Regions from separate parts of the Eubacterium sp. BL-380-WT-2B genome, predicted to be linked through region 1. Evidence: riboswitches for the same ligand, from Rfam matches in the RefSeq annotation. Region 1 holds a riboswitch; each other region holds the start of a gene.
The links. A riboswitch is a leader RNA that binds a small molecule or an ion and turns the genes downstream of it on or off. The one in region 1 is predicted to bind cyclic di-GMP.

Region 1 (6,281 bases):
TCTTGTGCGCGGTCTCGGCCATCTGGCCGCTGGACTCGCCCGCCCGGAACATATTGATGATAAGCTGGGGAAAAGAGCCCCGGCTGTTTTCCATGGCCTCCGACAGGGTAATCCCCTGCTGTACCTCACGGTAAAGGGCTTTATACACCTTTGCCACATTGGGCTTGATGTTGCGCTCCATCATAATGGAAAGCGCGCGGATCACCGTAATCCCCGAGGCCAGCATGTTCTCTATCTCCCTCGAAAAATCCGAAAGCTCCATGTTTTTCATCTTGTAAGCTTTCTTCTCAGCGTCCACTTCACGGCACTCAAGCAGAAATTCATCCTTTTCCCGCAAAGCCTTACGCAGCGTGCTCTCGTCAATGGCGTCCGCCATTCCATTTACTATTTTTGAGTTCATGTTTTTTGCTTTATACTTAAACTTTGGCAAAGTCTCATCGCTCCTTCCGGCCGCTTCATAAGGTTGAAGTCCAGGGTGTCTACCTTCTCATTAAAGTCCAAAAAAATTCAAATACCAAAAGATGATCTGCATTCCCCACAACATGGATACCAAAATCCCCACTGAGAGGTATGGGCCAAAGGCCATGTGCTTTTCCCCGCTCTTGCGGATAAGCTTGATGACACCTACAATACCGCCCAGCACCAGGCCGATAAAGGTCGCCAGCAGGGTGCAAGGCCAGCCGAGGAGAAATCCAGCGACTGCCATGAGCTTGACATCTCCGCCGCCAAAGCCGCCGGGAATGACCAGTGATAAGACCAGCATGGGCACCGATATGACAAACACACCGATTACCCGGGAAATAAGACTGGGTTCCAGAAACACAAAGTAGCTGGCCGCCACAGGGATTATCAAAGCGATCACCAGGCCATTGGGGATGGTCATGGTGTCAAAATCTATGAGGGTAACTGCAAGTAAAATGGCCGCTACCGCAAACCCCACCACCGCCTGAAGGCCAAAATCATAATGCCCGGCCATGAGCAGGGCCAGCAGCCCGCCGCACAGCTCGGTAAAGAAATACCGTGGCGCGATTTTCGCCCCGCATTTCCGGCATTTTCCCCGCAGCCACAGATAGCTGAGCAGGGGGATATTATCATAAAACGCAATGGGCTTGCCGCAGTTCGGGCAAAAAGACCGGCCCTTGGCGACTGAAATGCCAATGGGCACCCGGTAGACCACCACATTTAAAAAACTGCCAATCATACAGCCAAAAATAAAGACAAAGGCATACAGCACAAAATATATCAAAGATAAAGAATCATACAAAGCGAAACCTCCAGGATTTATGTGTGAATTCATACATTTTACTTTTGATCATCCCTGGAATAAACAGTTCTCACCTTTCCATCGACAACCACATTTTTTCCTGGTTCAATTATAACATTGATGTTATTTTTAATCATCTCAATTTTATCAATGGTGCCGTCACGGTTATCGTCCACAATGGTCAGCTTTGTAACCCCCTCATAGACGTTATCCGGCCCCACCAGATCCCGCAGGTCATTGGCATCCGGAATGCGGTAAGGGTTTTCCGCTGTCTCGGCGGATTTAAACTCCGTTGCCCGTATCTGGGCCGCCAGGTAGATGGTTCTTGCCTCAGCCACCACCGCGTCTTTTTTGGCGTCGCCGATGAAATGGAGGTACCCTGGAATGATGATCACAGCCAACAGGGCAATGACGACAATGACAGTGATGAGTTCCATCATGGTGAAGCCGTGAACGCTTTTGATTAAGTTTTCCAGTTTACGGTTAATCATGGACAGGCTCCTTTTGTTCTTACTAATTTAGTTTTTGGGTTTTCGGGATACAGGTTTTAGTTCTTTTCTATTTTTGTGATTTCGGCGGAGCCGCCTGCCGAAATAATTACAATATATTTTCCAGTTTTATCTAAATATTGAATTTCTCGAACTTTCCCCTCATCTTCAGTACCTTTTTTACCAAGCATTACATAAATACGATTAGTTTTAGCCGCGTTATTATCAGAAGCTAAATCATGCCTCTCCCCATCATCGAAAGAGTCTGTTTTAAACCAAAGCTCGTCTTTACTCATTCCAAAATCACTCGCTAAATACTCTGCGATTTTTTCAGGAATTTCTATTCTTGAATTATTATTACTGTAGTATTCCGTAGCTACCGCCTGTGCCGCCACATAAACCTCCCGTGCCTCGGCAATGGCGGCTTTTCCTTTGGCGTCCTCAACAAACCCTAGCATGGCGGGGATGGCAAAGGCTGCGAGAATAGCCAGAATAACCAAAACCATAATCAATTCGACCAAGGTGAAGCCCGAACGGGACCGAATACTGTTTTTTAATCTTCGTTTTAGAAAAATCATCTTCCTGCCCCCTGCACAGAAAATCGGAATCCTGCTCTGCCATTCTCCATTCTCAATTTTTCCATTGAAAAACCCCTCCAGAAATCCTAAAAACACAACGGCTCATCTACTGAAAAAGTAATAGAATCTTGTTTTTAAGGCAGAAAAGCATTTAAACCAATTTTAAATTAGTTGATAGTTGATAATGGGCAGTTGATCGTTCATGTACAAATTACCAAAAGCAATTTGCTCCATAACTATCCACTATCAACTGTCAACTACTCTCTTTTCTTTCCGGCAATAAAAAAAGCGCCTGAAAAGATGGGGAAAAAGGCCGGCTGCGGCGCTGCAAGCTCGGCCTTAAATATAATATTATTTTATAGTAACTGAACCACCTGAAGCATTTTCTTCAATAGTAATCAATTTTCCATTTGCCCCCATGTATTCGACTTTTTTTACAATAGCCGCTCTGTCACCTGTATCCATTGTAACATTTACTTGACCACTAGTACCAGGGGTAGTTGTAACTGGTGCAAAATTCGGAATATCATCTTTAACTAATTTTTGTACTTTTAAAGGAAAAGCATCTGTCTTATCATTCGCAAGAGCAGCAGTCCATACTGGAGCTGCATTAGTAGTATTATAAATTTCTGTCGCGGCTGATTGTGCAGCTACATAAATTTCTCTCGCCTTTGATACCTCTGCTTTTTCTTTCGCATCATTCACAAACCCCAACATCGCCGGAATCGTGAACGCTGCTAAAATCGCCAAAATAACCAATACTACAATCAATTCTACCAAAGTAAAACCTTTCTGGTTTTTCTTCAGCTTATTAATCATCTGAATCATTTACATCTCTCCTTTTATGTTCTCTTGTTTACCTTTAAATATAAACCTTTATTTTAACCGTCCGCGCCATGACGATTATAAACAGAGTGATTGCCTGCTCCAGCGGTCCTTTTTGTTAAAGGCTACTCAAAAAATAAAAATAGCCGGAAACCATACAGGGGTTTTCGGCCATCTACCGGTTGTGGCATCTGGCTGTCATATCGGCCTGGAGCTTCCGACGTAGACCCTGTAGTTTTGCGCCACGGGCTTTCGCACCGCTTTGCCTTTTGAACAATTCTATTCTACAACTGATTCGGACATTTGTCAAGAACTATAAAAACCAGTTACTTTTAAATATTCCGAAAGTTTCCTGTCAATCACTATTCATACACGTTGACACACTCTTAAAAATATGTAAATCTGCTTTTTACGCTTCTCTTATAGCGATAAGTTATTATAAATGCTGTTTCATTTACCACCAGCATTAAACAAATGGTAAAAACAGTACTATTTGGGTAAAATACTAAATTTTTTCAAAATTTTTTCAATTTTTGTTTCCTTAAATCATATTCAAATTCGATTGAATTTCACCACTCAAACGCACCGCAATTCCGCAGAATATCCAAAAAACCGGAGCCACAGTTACCACGGAAATATTAAAGCAGGCGGCGGCCATGTAGGCAGCGATGCTGCAGACAAGCGGCACAAGCATGGGCGAGCGGCGCCAGTTTTTAATACCACGGTAAAGCGTCGTTCCCTCAAACGCCAGATAGCTGAGGGCTGCGGGGATACCGCTGCTCACCGCGATGTGCAGGTACTCGTTGTGTGCCCGGTCGATGACCAGGTGGCGGCTGGTCACCCTGATAATATCCTTTTCAAAATACTGGCCCATGACCTGGCCCAGGGTCTCGATGCCAAAACCGGTCAGCGGGCGCATGCGGATGAGCTCCAGGGTTTTTGACCAGATAAAAAGCCGGTAAGAACCGCCTTTTTCCCAGTCATCGCCCCTGAGCATTTTAGACAGATCGGCAAAGACACTGAGAAAACGCGCGCCAAAGCCGCTGTTCACCAACAGAAAAACAAGGGTTAAAAGCACAAACACCCCACTCACCACCGCGAAACGGCGCCGGTTTTCCCGCTCGCCCAGCAAAAACACCCCCAGCAGCGCAAAGCCCAGCAGACTGCCGATCCACGCTCCCCTGGTGTTGGTGCACAACAGGCAGAAATACACCAGCCCGCAGGGCAGCAGGTAAGCCTTTGGGCCTCTGATAAAAGCATAGATGAGTATGGGCAGCGCCAGTGTCAGAAAGGAACCCAGGAAATTCGGGTTGCCGATGGTGGCGTAGGAAGCGCCTGGCCCGCCGTACATCAGAGGGTCCTGTGGCTGAAAGTCCAGACCAAATTTCTGGAAGATGCCGTAAACCGCCACGCAGGATACCCCCACCACGTAAAGGCGTACATGCCAGGGCTTAAAGGTATAGAAAAAAGCGCCCAGCATCATTAAAACACCATAAAACAAAATAGCGGAGTAGCTCTCCAGGCGAAAGGACCGCCCCTTGAGCGACAGCATCACATCTGTCGAAAAGGGCAGGGTGATGGTAACGCACAAAAGGTACAAAAGCACCAGCTTCACGGACAGAGGGATTTTCGGCTTCCCGGTAAAATACTCGGTAATGGGCCGCACATACAAGAGCAGCAGCCCAAACACCAGCACCTCGATGGTCATCAGCTTGGGCATATACAGGGTATCCCCAAAGGGCGGCACTACAATCAGCGGCACCGCCCCGGCGACAATGGCCAGCACTGCGGAGACAGCGGTTTTAAGTTCAAGTTTTCGCATTATTTTCCTCAATATTTATGTTTTTTAAATGGCATCATCCCTTTAACACACCTGCATTTTCTACCATTCCCCATCCAGCTTCTTAAAAAACTCGTCCATGGGCATGGGCTTCGCGAACAAAAAGCCCTGGGCGCTGTCGCACTGGATACTTTTCAGGAATTCGGCCTGGCCGGTGGTCTCGATGCCCTCAGCCAGCACCTGGAGGTCGAGCTCCTTGGCCATGGCGGCAATATTTTTGAGAATGACCCGTTCCTTGGGTGAGAGGTTTTCCTCCCGGCAGAGGGAGCGGTCAAGCTTGAGCACATCCACGTCGATTTCGGACAGCAGATTTAATGAGGAATAGCCTGAGCCAAAATCGTCGATGGAGACCTTAAAGCCGTCGCTTCTCAGCGTGCTGACCAGCCGTTTGACATAGCCGCTGTTTTCGATGAAGATGGTCTCAGTCACCTCCACCTCAATGAGGCCAGGGTCGATCTGGTATTTGTCTGCCAGCGCCCGGAAGCGCTCGATGTAGTTGCCGGATTTCAGATGAATTCTGGACATATTCATGGAGATGGGGACGCATTTCAAGCCTCTGGTTTTGCGGTAATAGTGGGCTTTAAAGACTTCCTCATACACGTAAAAGTCCAGCTCGACAATAAAGCCGTTGCTCTCGAAAATGGGGACAAACTCCCCGGGCAGCACAATATTGCCCCGGTCATCCACCCAGCGGGCCAGAGCTTCGGCGCCCACCACTCTGCCGCTTTCCAGATCAATTTTGGGCTGCAGATAGACAAGAAACTCCTTATCTCTCAAAGCCCTTTCCATCCGCGCCTCAATCTGGCGGGTTTTCAGGATCTTTTCTCCCATGGATTTATCGTAAAAGGCAATGCCGGTCTTGCGGCTGCCCTTGATGGATTTTCTTGCAATGTCGGCGTTGTCCATCATTTTTCCAATATCCCGCTCGCCTTCCCTGGCGTGGTACACACCAATCTGAAAATTGAGGCGGATGCCTGGTATCACATAGTCCAGCCGTTTGTTGATTCCGTCGACCATCTGCATAATTCTCATGACCAGGGCTTCCTCACTGGTCCATTCCACCAAGGCCACAAACACGTCGCCGGTCACCCGGGCGCAGACCTCCGCGCCGCTCATGGCGCCCACCAGGCCGCCGGAGATATAGCGCAGAAGCTGATTGCCCATGCTGTAGCCGTGAAACTCATTAATATACCGGAACTCGTCGATGTCAAAGGTGACCATGGCGTATTCCTTGCCGGTTTCATGGTCAAAGATTTCGGTGGTATCCAGCTCAAAACGGCTGAAAG
Region 2 (6,281 bases), on a different contig from region 1:
GGCGAATCGGCAGCGCTGCTGCTGACGGCAGGGACCGTTGCGCAGATCCCAGGAACGCTGTTTTCACCGGGAAGCACACTGACGGTTCAGGCTTACTATGTGGCTAAGGAAGAGGGAAACATTGAGCTGGCCTGTGCCATTGGCATTGTCATTGTATTGATCGTTATTGTATTGAATATTTTATCGAGGCTGGCAGCGGACAAGCTGGATGTTGCCCATAAAAAATAGACGAGGTTAAAATGGATAAGAAGAAAAAATTTGATGTGAAGGATCTGGATTTATATTACGGCGATTTTCAGGCCCTGAAGAAGATCAATATTGATATTTATGAGAATGAAGTAACCGCTTTTATCGGTCCTTCTGGCTGTGGTAAATCTACATTTTTGCGCTGCCTGAACCGTATGAACGATTTAATCGACTCTGTCCGTATTGAAGGGACGCTGAATTTTGACGGCAAAAATATTTATGAAAAAGATACGGATGTTATTCAGCTCAGAACAAAGGTGGGCATGGTTTTTCAAAAGCCTAACCCGTTCCCGATGAGTATTTATGACAATATCGCCTATGGACCAAAATGCCAGGGCTTGAAAGATAAGAAGAAACTTGATAAAATTGTCCATGACAGCCTGGTGGGGGCGGCGCTGTGGGATGAAGTCAGCGACCGTCTGGGCAAATCGGCTCTTGGCCTTTCCGGCGGACAACAGCAGCGTCTCTGCATTGCCCGAACCATCGCCATGCAGCCGGAGGTTATTCTGATGGATGAGCCAACCTCTGCCCTTGATCCCATCGCTACTTCAAAAATTGAGGATCTTATGGAGGAGCTTAAAAAGAATTATACGATTATCATCGTAACACACTCCATGCAGCAGGCAGCCAGAATCTCGGACAGAACGGCATTCTTCCTTATGGGAGAAATCGTTGAGTATAATGAAACTAACACCATTTTTATGAATCCGGGAGATAAACGTACTGAGGATTATATTACCGGACGATTTGGTTGATAAAGGAGCGAATAATGAGAGAAGTTTATAATGAAGAATTAAAAACCATTAAGAATGAAATTCTGCTGATGTCTTCCCAGGCAGAACGGATGCTGTCCGATTCAATTACAGCGCTGGAAGAACAAAATGTAAAGCTGGCCAGGAGTGTCATCAGCCGAGATGATATCGTGGATTTGAAGGAAATTCAGCTTCAGCAGATCGTCAGCGAGGTTATTGCAAGACAGCAGCCGGTTGCGGGAGATTTGAGAAGGCTTTCTTCAACCTATAAGATTATTACAAACCTTGAGAGAATCGCGGATTTAGCGGTTAATATCTGCCAAAAGGTGATCTGTCTGCGCAAGGAGGAATACTACAAAAAGCTCGATAATATTCCACAGATGGCGAAGATGGTGGAAGACCAGCTGAAAATGTGCATACAGGCTTATATCGATGAGGATATCAGTAAAATGGACGATGTGGTCCGATATGAGGATGAAATTGACCGTTTGAACAATACCCTGCACAGTGACTGTATTGCAGAAATCAACAAAAATCCAGAGATGGCGCTCCAGGCCATGAGTTTTTCCTTTATTGGAAGTCATTTGGAGAGAATTGGCGATCACGCCACCAATATTTTTGAAACAGTATATTTCATTGTGACCGGAAATTACATGGATTTTAATGATTTAAACACAATTCCTGAAGACGAGTAAGTCGTAGCTTATATTTTTGACCAGAGTAGCTTTTTACTCTGGTCTTTATCTTTTTATTGCGAAATAATCAATGATTCTTGACGCGGCGAATCGTGCCTGTTATAATGAGACATAGTCTATAGTGATTTTAATTTAATAACGTTTTTAAAACGTAAAAAGGGCAAATCTGTTGAAAGGCAGAGACGCAAAACTAAAGGGCCTAAAACCGGTAACCGGTAATGGCAGCCAGCTGCTACGGAAATCCATCCTCATCGATGGACACTGCCCGGCTGCGCCCTTTCGCAGTCGTTTTTTGTTTGTACGAGCATAATAAGATGAGCGGCAAAAGACTGGGAGTATTTATATAAGAGAAGGAAAGGAAAAAAACATGAAAAAATGGTTAGCTTGTTTTATGTCAGTTGTTATGCTGTTTGCGAGCTTTCCGGTATCTATTCTGGCGGAGGAAGCGGGACAGGAGCCTTCAGCCCAAATAACAGAGAATAATACCGTGACAGAAAATCAGGAAGTGGACAAAACCGCGGAAAGTGTGGAGGAGGCATCTTCTGAGGCAGTTGAGTCTTCTGAGCCTCAGCCGGAAAAGAAAGAGGCGGGTGCCCTCTATGCAGGAGCGTCTGTTGACCTGGTGGGAAATATCGAGGTGGAAATCCACTTTAGCCAACCAAGAACAAAGCTGTCAGAAACAGCAGTCCTGACGCTGGCAGCCAGCGACGGTACGTCCAAGGAAATCCCTTTAAAGGATGTCGTCAGCGAAAAGGCCACAACGGATTTTGGCAGCAGGAGTATCCAGTATAAGACACTGCTTTTTGACAGAGATTCTAATGAGATGGACAGCAGCAGCGTTCTTTACAACGAGCAAAAGCCCGATGCAAAGATTTATTTTGCCAATGTCAATTTTTACAGTCTGCCGATTGGCGACTACACTGTCACCGTCTCTGACAAGGGAGTAGTGCCAGCTCAGGCGCAGGTAAGTCTCCAGGGAAGCTCCAAACGTGTCGAATTTATGGGCGGTTCAATTTTAACAGGCGATGTCGACCAAAACGGCAGCATTGACGATGCCGATTACGATGCGGTTATGAAAAGCCTTGGTTCTTCTGAAGCGGACTGTGACCTGAATGGAGATGGAACCGTGGATATTGTCGATCTGGTCTATTTACAGGAAAATATGGGTGTGTCCCATGACTCAGGAAAAGTACAGATCAGTGACACCTCCCCGATTGTAGATCCTGACAACGTGGAAATCAAAACAGGTGAAAAGGATCCTGTGACGATAAAAAGCGGGGATATTGCAAAACTTTTCAGTACGGCCTCCGACCAGGCAGGCGCGGTTCAGTTTGCAAGGGAAGATGGAAACACTATTTCGGAGGATACGCCTCTGAGAATTCCGCTTGTAATGAAGGAGCCAGTCATAGCGACAGAGCTTCGCATTGCCCCCAGTGAACTGGGGCTTGAAAATGCGCCAAAGAGGGGAACCATTGAGGTAACCGATGAACTGGACAACATAAAATCTGTGGATTTCGATCTCCAAGGACAGGCGGATTATCTCTTTTTGACAGATGAAGCCTCCCCGTCAACCATTGTTATTGACCTGAAAGGGCAGGTTGCGATTAAAAAGGTTACGATCATTGTAAAAGAAACCAATAAGGCGAGCAGTAATTTGGCGGAAATTTCAAAGGTTGAATTCTTGAATAATACCAAGGATAAAATAGTCGAGCAGGTGACGAGCATCCCGACAAACGTTCAGGTAGCCTCTGGCAATGAAAGTCTGACTGTCAGCTGGGAAGCACAGAGCAATGTAACAGGCTATGAGGTTAAAATGAGTTATACAGACCCCAAAAGCGGTAAGGCAGAGACTGTGCTGACACCTGTGGATGGAACTTCCCTGACGATCAGTGATCTGACCAACTTTGTGGAGTATAAAATTTCGGTTCAGTCTGTTAACCGATCAGAGGGCGGAAACTGGGAAAGCGGCTTCAGCGAGCCTGTAATTGGAATACCTCTGCCAACCTCAGTGCCTGAACAGCCAGAGGGAATCACCCTAAAAGGCGGATACCGCCAGATTACGGTTAACTGGGAAAAACAAAAAAATTCTACTGGATATAATGTCTACTACCGTGAAAAGGGAAACGGTGAATACACCAAGGCTGGAAATTTAGAAAACACCAGCTATGTGATTGAAAACCTTAAGGATCAGGCTGAATATGAAGTTTACCTGACCGGCTATAACGCCATTGGTGAAGGGGCAAGATCATCTGTATATACCTGCACCACAGAATCCATTGAGCCGCCGGTTACATCAAATTATAAGCTGATCAACCGTGCCGGTGAGGTTAACCAGCCCACCGCCCATATTAAGGACGTCACTTATCCTTATTTAAAGGAAAGTGATTATGAACAGGCCTATGATAAATTTGATATTGTGGACAATGACTATACCTCGTATTGGAATTATGGGGGCTGGAATGCCGGCGGCTGGTCAGGCAAGCTTCAGGCGCCGGTCGTAGAATTTGACCAGTCCTATGAAATGAACGATATTGTGCTGGTGCGCGGCGAAGGTGAGCCAAGCACTTATAACGCCTACATGAAAATCCGCTGGTGGGATGAGGCCGGACAGGCACACGATCTGAACATCGGAAAAGACTTTGCGGTTCAGGCGAAAAAGAGCACCAATGGAAAAGAATACTATCGTATCCGCATCAATGAAAAGATTAAACCCGTCAAAATTCAGATGAATCCAGCGCTCTACTGGGCCGGCGCACCCAATGCGCGCTGCCGAATTTCGGAAATAAAATTCTACGCTTACGACAGTCTGGCAGATGAAACAAACGCCCTGTTCATGGATGATTTACATGTGGAACTGAGAGACAGCGTAACCATGGAGATTGTGGATAAGCTTATTGAGCGCGCCAATACTCCAGATACTGTGAGCGGAGAGTTTCATCCAGATAAGGATTCCATTCTTTCAGAGCTCATATTGGCAAAAGCGATTCTGAGTGAAACCAATATTGATGATACGGTTCTTGTAGACCAGAATGTATCAAACGCCAAAAATGGCAATCTGGGCTTTGCCATGGCGCTGAATGATTTTCAGCCGCTGGGCCTGGCCGCAAAAGCGGGCGACACCATCAACGTTTATGTGGGAACAGAAGGAAATGTTCTTCCGCAGCTTGTCTATACCCAATACCATCCTGACGTCAAAACAGGCTGGAGCAAGACCGTTAATTTAAAGAAAGGGAAGAACGAAATTACCCTTGAGCAGATTGGCGGTGAAGACAGTGAACGCGGCGGAGCCCTGTATATCCGTTATCCTAATGCCAGCCCATCCGGTAAGGATATCAAGGTGAGAGTGGCAGGAGCGACAAAGATCCCATACTTGAATTTAACGGGAATCACAGATGAGAATGACGCAAAAACGGCGATCCAGTCCTATATTAAAGAACTGAAAGCTTTTGTCGCCAAAGTGCCGGACATGTATGCCGGTGAAGAATCGAAACATCAATGGGATAAAAAATCCAGCATTTACAACAGCACCGATATTATGACGAACCAGATGCTGCTTTCTGTACCGGCGACAGCTGTGCTCGAAGCCCTTAACGGCAGTGAAAGCGAACAGATTGAGCAGCTCTATCAGAACAGTCTGGCCATGGAACAGCTGATGGACATTACCTATAATTCAAAAGGACTGTCCAGAGATGCGGAGAATGCTAAAGATAAATGGCCTGGCTCCAGAATTAATATCCGTTATACCCGTATGTTTACCGGCGCGTTTATGTATGCCACCGGCCAGCATATCGGCATTGAGTATGGCTCAGTCGGCGGTCTGACACATGGACGGCCACATACGAAACAGGCGGACGGAACCATGGGAGGCGGAAACCTCTATGGCTGGGGAATCGCCCATGAAATCGGACATGTGACCGATGAGGGTGATATGGTCTACGGTGAAACCTCCAACAATATCCTCTCTCAGCTTGTAAAAACCTTTGATGAGAAAGCAGAAGCACGGGCCGATTACCCCGCAATATACCAGAAGGTCACTTCTGGCACAAAGGGCTACGCGAGCAATGTATTTACACAGCTGGGTATGTTTTGGCAGCTGCACCTCGCATATGATGATACCTACAACAATCTCGATGATCCCGACAGCTTCTATGGCCGCCTGTATCAAAATTACCGTAGAAATACGATGAAGACAGACAAAGATAACCTGTTAATCCGTATGGCGAGTGATACAGCCAAAAAGGATTTAACCGCTTATTTTGAAAAGTGGGGGCTGACGCCAAATGAAGAAACCATTGAGTATGTGAGCAAGTATCCCAAAGAGGAACGGGCGATCTATTATCTGAACGATGACGCCAGACACAAACGGATTGAAAGGGCGCCGGCAATGGCTAAGAATACAAAGGTTGAGGCGACTCTGAACCATACCGTGGAAAATGGGAAGGACTCAAAGAAGATTATTTTCAATTTGGGTGTAAACAAAAGTTCCGAAGCGATTTTAGGCTATGAAATTATCCGAAATGGCGAGGTGGTTGGCTTTACAACAGGCAATTCCTACACAGACGTGATCTCCTCAATGAACAACCGTGTG
Region 3 (6,281 bases), on a different contig from region 1:
ACACAAAATCTTCTGTTTAATGATATAATAGTCAGAGAACAGGAGGTTTTTTTTGGATTCTGTAATCAATTTGACAACGAGTAAAAAAAGAATATTGGCAGCACTGGCGACAGTGGCGGTGCTGAGCCTGAGCCTGTCGCTCTGCTATCATATGATGGGGTTTGATGAACGTTACCTGAACACAGCGGGGCTGTGTGTTTTTATGATCGGTCTGGCTGTCTTTTCAAATATAGAGTGCAGGGAGCGTGCAGCGGCTCTGTGGAATGTGCTGCTGCTTGTTCTGACCTCAGCCTTTTCTTATACCATTTTCCAGATATTTCAGGAAGCACCCTTTGATACAGAGGGAATCCGCCTGTTTTTAAATCTGGCCTGCTGTATGGCAGTCTATGTTTTTTTATATATTTTAACAGGGCGGATGAGAGCATCCTTGATGGGCGGAGGAATTCTTCTGTATATTTTTGGGTTGGCGAGCTACTTTGTCCGTCTGTTCAGAGGAGATACACTGCTCTATACGGATCTGTTTTCAGCGAAAACAGGACTTCAGGTCGCCTCAGCCTATCACTTTGAGCTCAGCGGCACGATTCTGCTGGCAGCGCTGGTTCTGGCAGCGCTGTTGTTTTGGGCCTTTAAAGCAGACAGACGCGTCCGGGATAAATATAAAAGCCGCAGGCTGCGCCTGACGTCCTTTGCAGCCCTGACCATTACCTTTGGTTTGTTTTTCGAGACCAATGTGGAGCGGTATTACTATGCCTGGGATATGCCAGTTAACGGCTATCCTTATACCTTTACCGTCAATGCCAAGCTCTCACATGTCAGAGAGCCTGAAGGATATGATCTGGCATTTTTGGGTGAAAGCATCAAAAACGTACAGCAGCCCATGACCACAGGAGCTGTCGGCCGGGGTGGGACAACGGAAAAAGCCGCTGCCGGCCCTGGAATGAAAGACAGCCATAAGCCCAATATCATTGCCATTATGAATGAGTCTTTCAGTGACCTGCGAGCCGTGGGGGATTTTTCAACCAATATTGACTACATGCCTTTCATTGACAGCCTGCAGGAAAATACCATTAAAGGGAATCTCTACGTGTCGGTTTTCGGCGGTGGCACCTGTGACTCCGAATACGCTTTTCTGACAGGAAACACCACGGCTTATCTGCCGGAAAACGCGAGGCCCTATCAGCTTTATATCAAGGGTCCGGCTCCCGGGCTCACGTCGACGCTGAACCATGAAGGCTACAGCAGCTACGCCATCCACCCCGGAGAGCGTAACGCCTGGAACCGCGATAAAGTTTATCCAAATTTTGGATTTCAGCAGTTTTTTTCAGAAGAAGAATTTATGGAATCGCAGACAATCAGAGAAAAATGGGTCAGCGATACGGCTACTTATGACAAGGTCATTGAGCTTTATGAAAATAAAGGCGACAATCCGCTGTTTGTCTTTGATGTGACCATCCAGAACCATGCCGGTTACCAGCTGAATGCCGATGATCTGGAGCCTGTGCTTCTGGAGGGGATGGAGGGAAGTTATCCTGAAACTGAGCAGTATTTATCGCTGATGCGCAGCTCTGACGCGGCGTTTAAAAATCTGATCGACTATTTCAGCAGTCAGGATGAGCCCACGCTGGTGGTCATGTTTGGCGATCATCAGGCGTATATCGAGCAGGCTTTTTATGAAGAGCTCATGCAGAAGCCTCTGGACCAGTGGAGCACAGAGGAGCTGCAGAGGCGCTATGTCACCCCCTTTGTCATCTGGGCAAATTACGACATCCCAGAAGCTCAGGTGGATAAGCTGAGTGTAAACTATCTTTCCAGCCTGCTGCTTGCGCAGGCGGGTATCCAGGGGGCACCCTACAATGATTATTTAATGAAGCTGTCCAAAACACTGCCGGTCATCAATACGGTAGGGATCATTGACAAGGAAGGGCAGTACTTCAGAAAGGGTGATCCGACCGTCCATGACCGTGAGGTTCTGGAGTATCAGCAGATACTCTACAATAACATGCTGGATACGGCGAGGCGGCGAAACGATTTGTTTTACCCGGCTTCAGACTTTTAACTAAAAAATCCCCGGATCATTTGATCCGGGGATTTTTACTTATTTTTTCAATTTAAAGCCGTCAGTCATCACCTTGATGACATCGCACACGATCTTGGACTGCTCGTCATCGAGCCCTTCCATTGCAGTGGACAGAAAGTGAATCCGGCTGGTAAAGGATTCGACGGGGAAATCGGTAAGAAGTGCGCTGACAGGAACCTCCAGTGCTTCGGAGATGGTGATGAGCGTTTCAAGTTTGGGCAGATGGGTGCCGCGTTCCAGCATGCTCAGATAATTCGGTGTAATATGGACACGTTCCGCGAGCTGGTACTGCGTCAGTTTTTTATCAAGACGGGCTTCACGAATATGCCTGCCAATAACTTTGTTATCCATTGTGATTAACTCCTCTGCGTGAGATTGGGGCAATAAAAAGACCCCGGCATAAACCAAGGCAGGGAGATTGCATTCAGTAAGTTTAATACCCGAGCAACCGGCTGTCGTTTCATCTTGAGATGAATTAGACCCTTGGCTTTGCGTCACTACCTTTCAGTAGTTTTGCCCTATTTCAAAATGATTCGGATGTATATTATTTACTATAACTCACAATGCGAATGAAGTCAATATTCAATTATAGTTTTGTCCAAGAATTTAAACAAATAATTCAGTGATTTGTTTTTTTGAAGTGGTCACACATTAGCTTGATCATTTCCTGAACCAAGACGAGCTGTTCATCTGTTAGGTTGTCAGACGGAACACAGAAAGAAGGATACAAATCTTTCCGAGACTCCGTTTGATCCTCCATCAGAAGGTCGTCCGCGGAAACAGACAGGACATTGGCCAGATTGATAAAGGTTTCCAGCCGGGGCAGCTGCGCGCCCCTTTCAATGATACTGAGGTAGGTGGGGGTAATACCGGCCTTTTTAGCCAGCTGGTTTTGTGTAAGATGGGCGTCTTTTCGGAACTGGCGAAGCCGCTGCCCGAGGTATTTAGTGTTCATCTGGAGTTCCTCCCGAGGGTTTGACAGTTATGACTGAAAATAAGGAATCTATAAATAATTTTCATAGTAACATATTTTCAAAAAAGGTTCAAGGATTTTCGAAATAATAGTTATAAAAATAGAATGAAAAGAGAAATGCCCTGTATTGTAAGATAAAATTTAATAAAAAGTAGTTCGATAAAAAAAGACCGTGCCCGGAGCACAGTCTGAAAAAACTTATAAATTTTTTAGGGTATCAATGTATTCCTGCCTGTCGCGGCTTCCCACGAAACGCTCGACTTCACTGCCGTCCTTTAAAAATACACAGGTCGGAATACTCATGACATGAAACTGTCTGGCCAGATCGGTATTTTCATCCACGTTCAGCTTACAGATCTTGGCGGTTGCAGGGACTTCGCCGGCGATTTCTTCGATGATCGGAAGAAGAGCCTTGCAGGGGCCACACCATTCAGCCCAAAAATCGACCATGACAGGGCCTTCCGTATAGTTTAGCACTTCCGCTTCAAAGTTAGTCATATCGACAGAGATGATATTTGCCATCTTTTTCACTCCTTGAATTTTTTTACAGTGATTATCATATCAATAATCCATCTAAAAATAAAGGGGAAAAATCCGGATTTTATGATAAAATAAATCCATGAAAAAACGAATTTTATATACAAGATTACAAGAACTGAGTGACAGAGGGACTTTGCGCTTTCATATGCCAGGGCACAAGGGAAAAATTTGCTTTGATAATGAGAACTGGGCAACCCTGGATACAACAGAAGTGCCTGGGGCGGATAACCTGCATGATCCCTCCGATATTCTTTTAAGGGTTCAGGAAAAACTGGCAGAGGCTTATGGATCAGAGGAGTCCTGCATACTGGTGGGCGGTACCACAGCCGGCATACAGAGCGCCGTCATGGGTGTGTGCAGAGAGGGCGACAGCCTCCTGGTGCCGCTGAACTGTCACCGCTCTGTTTACGCGGGGCTTGCTTTGGGCAGGGTAAAGGGTGTTTATTTTGAACCGGAATACGATGCTTGGCTGGGCTTTGGAAAACGCATTACTCCGGAGCAGGTAGAGAAAAAGCTGCAGGAGCATCCAGAGGTGAAGGGGATGATCCTGGTCAATCCCACCTATTACGGCACTGTCAGTGATGTGGCCGCCATAGCGGAGCTGCTTCACAAAAAGGGAAAGGTGCTGATCGTGGATGAAGCTCACGGAGCGCATCTGAAATTTTGTGCTGCGCTGCCGCCGGACGCGGTGAGCTGCGGGGCAGATATAGTTATCCAGAGCACACACAAGCTTTTAGGGGCTTTTACCCAGAGCTCCCTGCTGCATATGCAGGGAACATTGGTGGAAAGAAGCCGTGTCAAAAAGTTTTTGGCCATGCTTCAATCTTCAAGCCCCAGCTATCTTCTGATGATGAGTGTGGAAAACGCTGTGGATGAAGCCTGTGAAAAGGGAGAAGCCGTTTTTCAGGCAATCGCAGAGCGTTGGGATTATTACCGGAAACAGGTGGGAGCAGGTGACTGCATCGCCCTGTACACTCCGGGAGAAGAGCAGCTCTACGATAAAAGCAAATGGTTGCTGATGGTGAAGGACGGACAGGGAACGGCTGCTGAAAGGCGGCTGCTTACAGAGTTTAACATCCAGTGTGAGATGTCTGGTTTTAATTATGTGCTGGCCATGACAGGAATCGGCACTGCCGTTGACGAACTGGACCGGCTGATGGCAGCAGTGGCAGATATGAACAGAGACTGCCCGGAGGTCACAGAGCTGCCACAGGTCGGATTTGTCAGTCTCTGGAAGCACGAGGAGAAATATCCGCTTTGGCAGGCGCTCTGCAATATGGAAACTGGGAGAATGCCTCTGGCGGATGCTGCAGGCAGAGCGGCGGCGGGCTTTGTTATCCCGTATCCTCCGGGAATACCAGTGCTGCTGCCGGGAAGCCTGGTCACAGAGGAAACTGCCGCAGAGCTGCTCAGGCGGCAGAGAAATGGCGAGGCCGTTGTGGGAATCGACAGTGAGGGAAGGATTGAGGTCATTCTCAATTCTTCGTTTTAATGCATGGGTCGTTATGATATAATAATGCCTGAAATAAAATGAGAAAAGAAGGTTTATCAATGGAAAATAAAGGACAGCTGATTGTCATCGAGGGTGTTGACGGCAGCGGTAAGCAGACACAGACAGAAAAGCTCTACGACCGCCTGAAAAGGGAAGGGCAGCGGGTCATGAAGGTTTCCTATCCCCGTTACGATAAGGCGTCCTCCGCCATGGTGCGGCTGTACCTGTCCGGTGCTTTTGGAAATGACCCGGACAGCATCAGTCCTTATATCGCGTCGACCTTCTATGCAGCTGACCGCTATGCGTCCTATAAGGAGGATTACGAGACTTTTTACAGGGATGGCGGCATTGTGATCGCTGACCGCTACACCACCTCGAATATGGTTCATCAGGCGGGAAAAATCAGTGATCCGGAAGAGCGCGTCCGTTTTATGGACTGGCTGTCAGATTATGAGTTTAATAAGATGGAGCTGCCTGTGCCCGACGCGGTTTTCTTTTTGAATATACCGCCGGAGATCAACTTCAAGCTGATGGAGGGCCGCGCTAATAAAATAACAGGTGAGGCGGAAAAGGATATACATGAAAAAAGCCCAGAGCATCTGCTCCACGCATACCAGAATGCCCTTGAGCTCATTGAAAAATATAACTGGACAGAGATCGTATGCGTCTCGGAGGGAAAGCTCCGCAGCATTGAGGATATACACGAAGAAATATATGAGAGGGTGATGACAAGTGGAACGGTTTGAGGATCGCTACGCGCTTTTGAAGGTAGCCTATTCGGACATGGAATTTGCCGTGACGCGGAGTTTTCTGGAGGCGAACGGCATTAAGGTAACCTCGCGGGAAAAGGGGTTCGGCGGCCCGATCCGCAGTATTTTTATGGGAACCTTCACCACGGCCAATATTGAGATATTTGTGGACCCGGGAGATCTTGAGGAAGCGAAAAAACTGCTGAAAACAGATTTTTCGGAGTTAGCTGAGGAAGAATGGCACTAGGGAGGAGCAGTCATGTTTAAGGCAGTTGTTGAACAGGAGCGGATCAAAAAGCTTCTGGCGGGGAGCATTGCCAATCATGAGGTGAGCCACGCCTATCTCTTTGTGGGAAAAAAGGGCATTGGCAAGACCATGATGGCCCTTGAGTTTGCAAAGGCTCTTTTGTGCCGGGGCGATGAAAAGCCCTGCGGCACCTGCATTCCCTG

Region 2: linked by a shared signal. The riboswitch ahead of FYJ53_RS16810 (fibronectin type III domain-containing protein) and the one ahead of FYJ53_RS01490 (type II secretion system protein) in region 1 are both predicted to bind cyclic di-GMP.
Region 3: linked by a shared signal. The riboswitch ahead of FYJ53_RS11535 (helix-turn-helix domain-containing protein) and the one ahead of FYJ53_RS01490 (type II secretion system protein) in region 1 are both predicted to bind cyclic di-GMP.

The regions. Positions count from the first base shown of each region.
Region 1 covers NZ_VUMP01000001.1:336,100-342,380, reverse strand. Annotated here, with positions in the region: gene FYJ53_RS01510 (type II secretion system F family protein) at 1-430, opposite strand, end outside; gene FYJ53_RS01505 (A24 family peptidase) at 491-1,264, opposite strand; gene FYJ53_RS01500 (type IV pilin protein) at 1,303-1,755, opposite strand; gene FYJ53_RS01495 (type IV pilin protein) at 1,812-2,330, opposite strand; gene FYJ53_RS01490 (type II secretion system protein) at 2,682-3,158, opposite strand; cyclic di-GMP riboswitch class I at 3,339-3,432, opposite strand; gene FYJ53_RS01485 (O-antigen ligase) at 3,697-4,977, opposite strand; gene FYJ53_RS01480 (EAL domain-containing protein) at 5,038-6,281, opposite strand, start outside.
Region 2 covers NZ_VUMP01000008.1:160,780-167,060, forward strand. Annotated here, with positions in the region: gene pstA (phosphate ABC transporter permease PstA) at 1-228, shown strand, start outside; gene pstB (phosphate ABC transporter ATP-binding protein PstB) at 240-1,001, shown strand; gene phoU (phosphate signaling complex protein PhoU) at 1,016-1,693, shown strand; cyclic di-GMP riboswitch class I at 1,843-1,930, shown strand; gene FYJ53_RS16810 (fibronectin type III domain-containing protein) at 2,061-6,281, shown strand, end outside.
Region 3 covers NZ_VUMP01000005.1:228,627-234,907, reverse strand. Annotated here, with positions in the region: gene FYJ53_RS11540 (LTA synthase family protein) at 53-2,056, shown strand; gene FYJ53_RS11535 (helix-turn-helix domain-containing protein) at 2,096-2,428, opposite strand; cyclic di-GMP riboswitch class I at 2,518-2,605, opposite strand; gene FYJ53_RS11530 (helix-turn-helix domain-containing protein) at 2,697-3,032, opposite strand; gene trxA (thioredoxin) at 3,249-3,572, opposite strand; gene FYJ53_RS11520 (aminotransferase class I/II-fold pyridoxal phosphate-dependent enzyme) at 3,670-5,082, shown strand; gene FYJ53_RS11515 (deoxynucleoside kinase) at 5,142-5,828, shown strand; gene FYJ53_RS11510 (hypothetical protein) at 5,815-6,078, shown strand; gene holB (DNA polymerase III subunit delta') at 6,091-6,281, shown strand, end outside.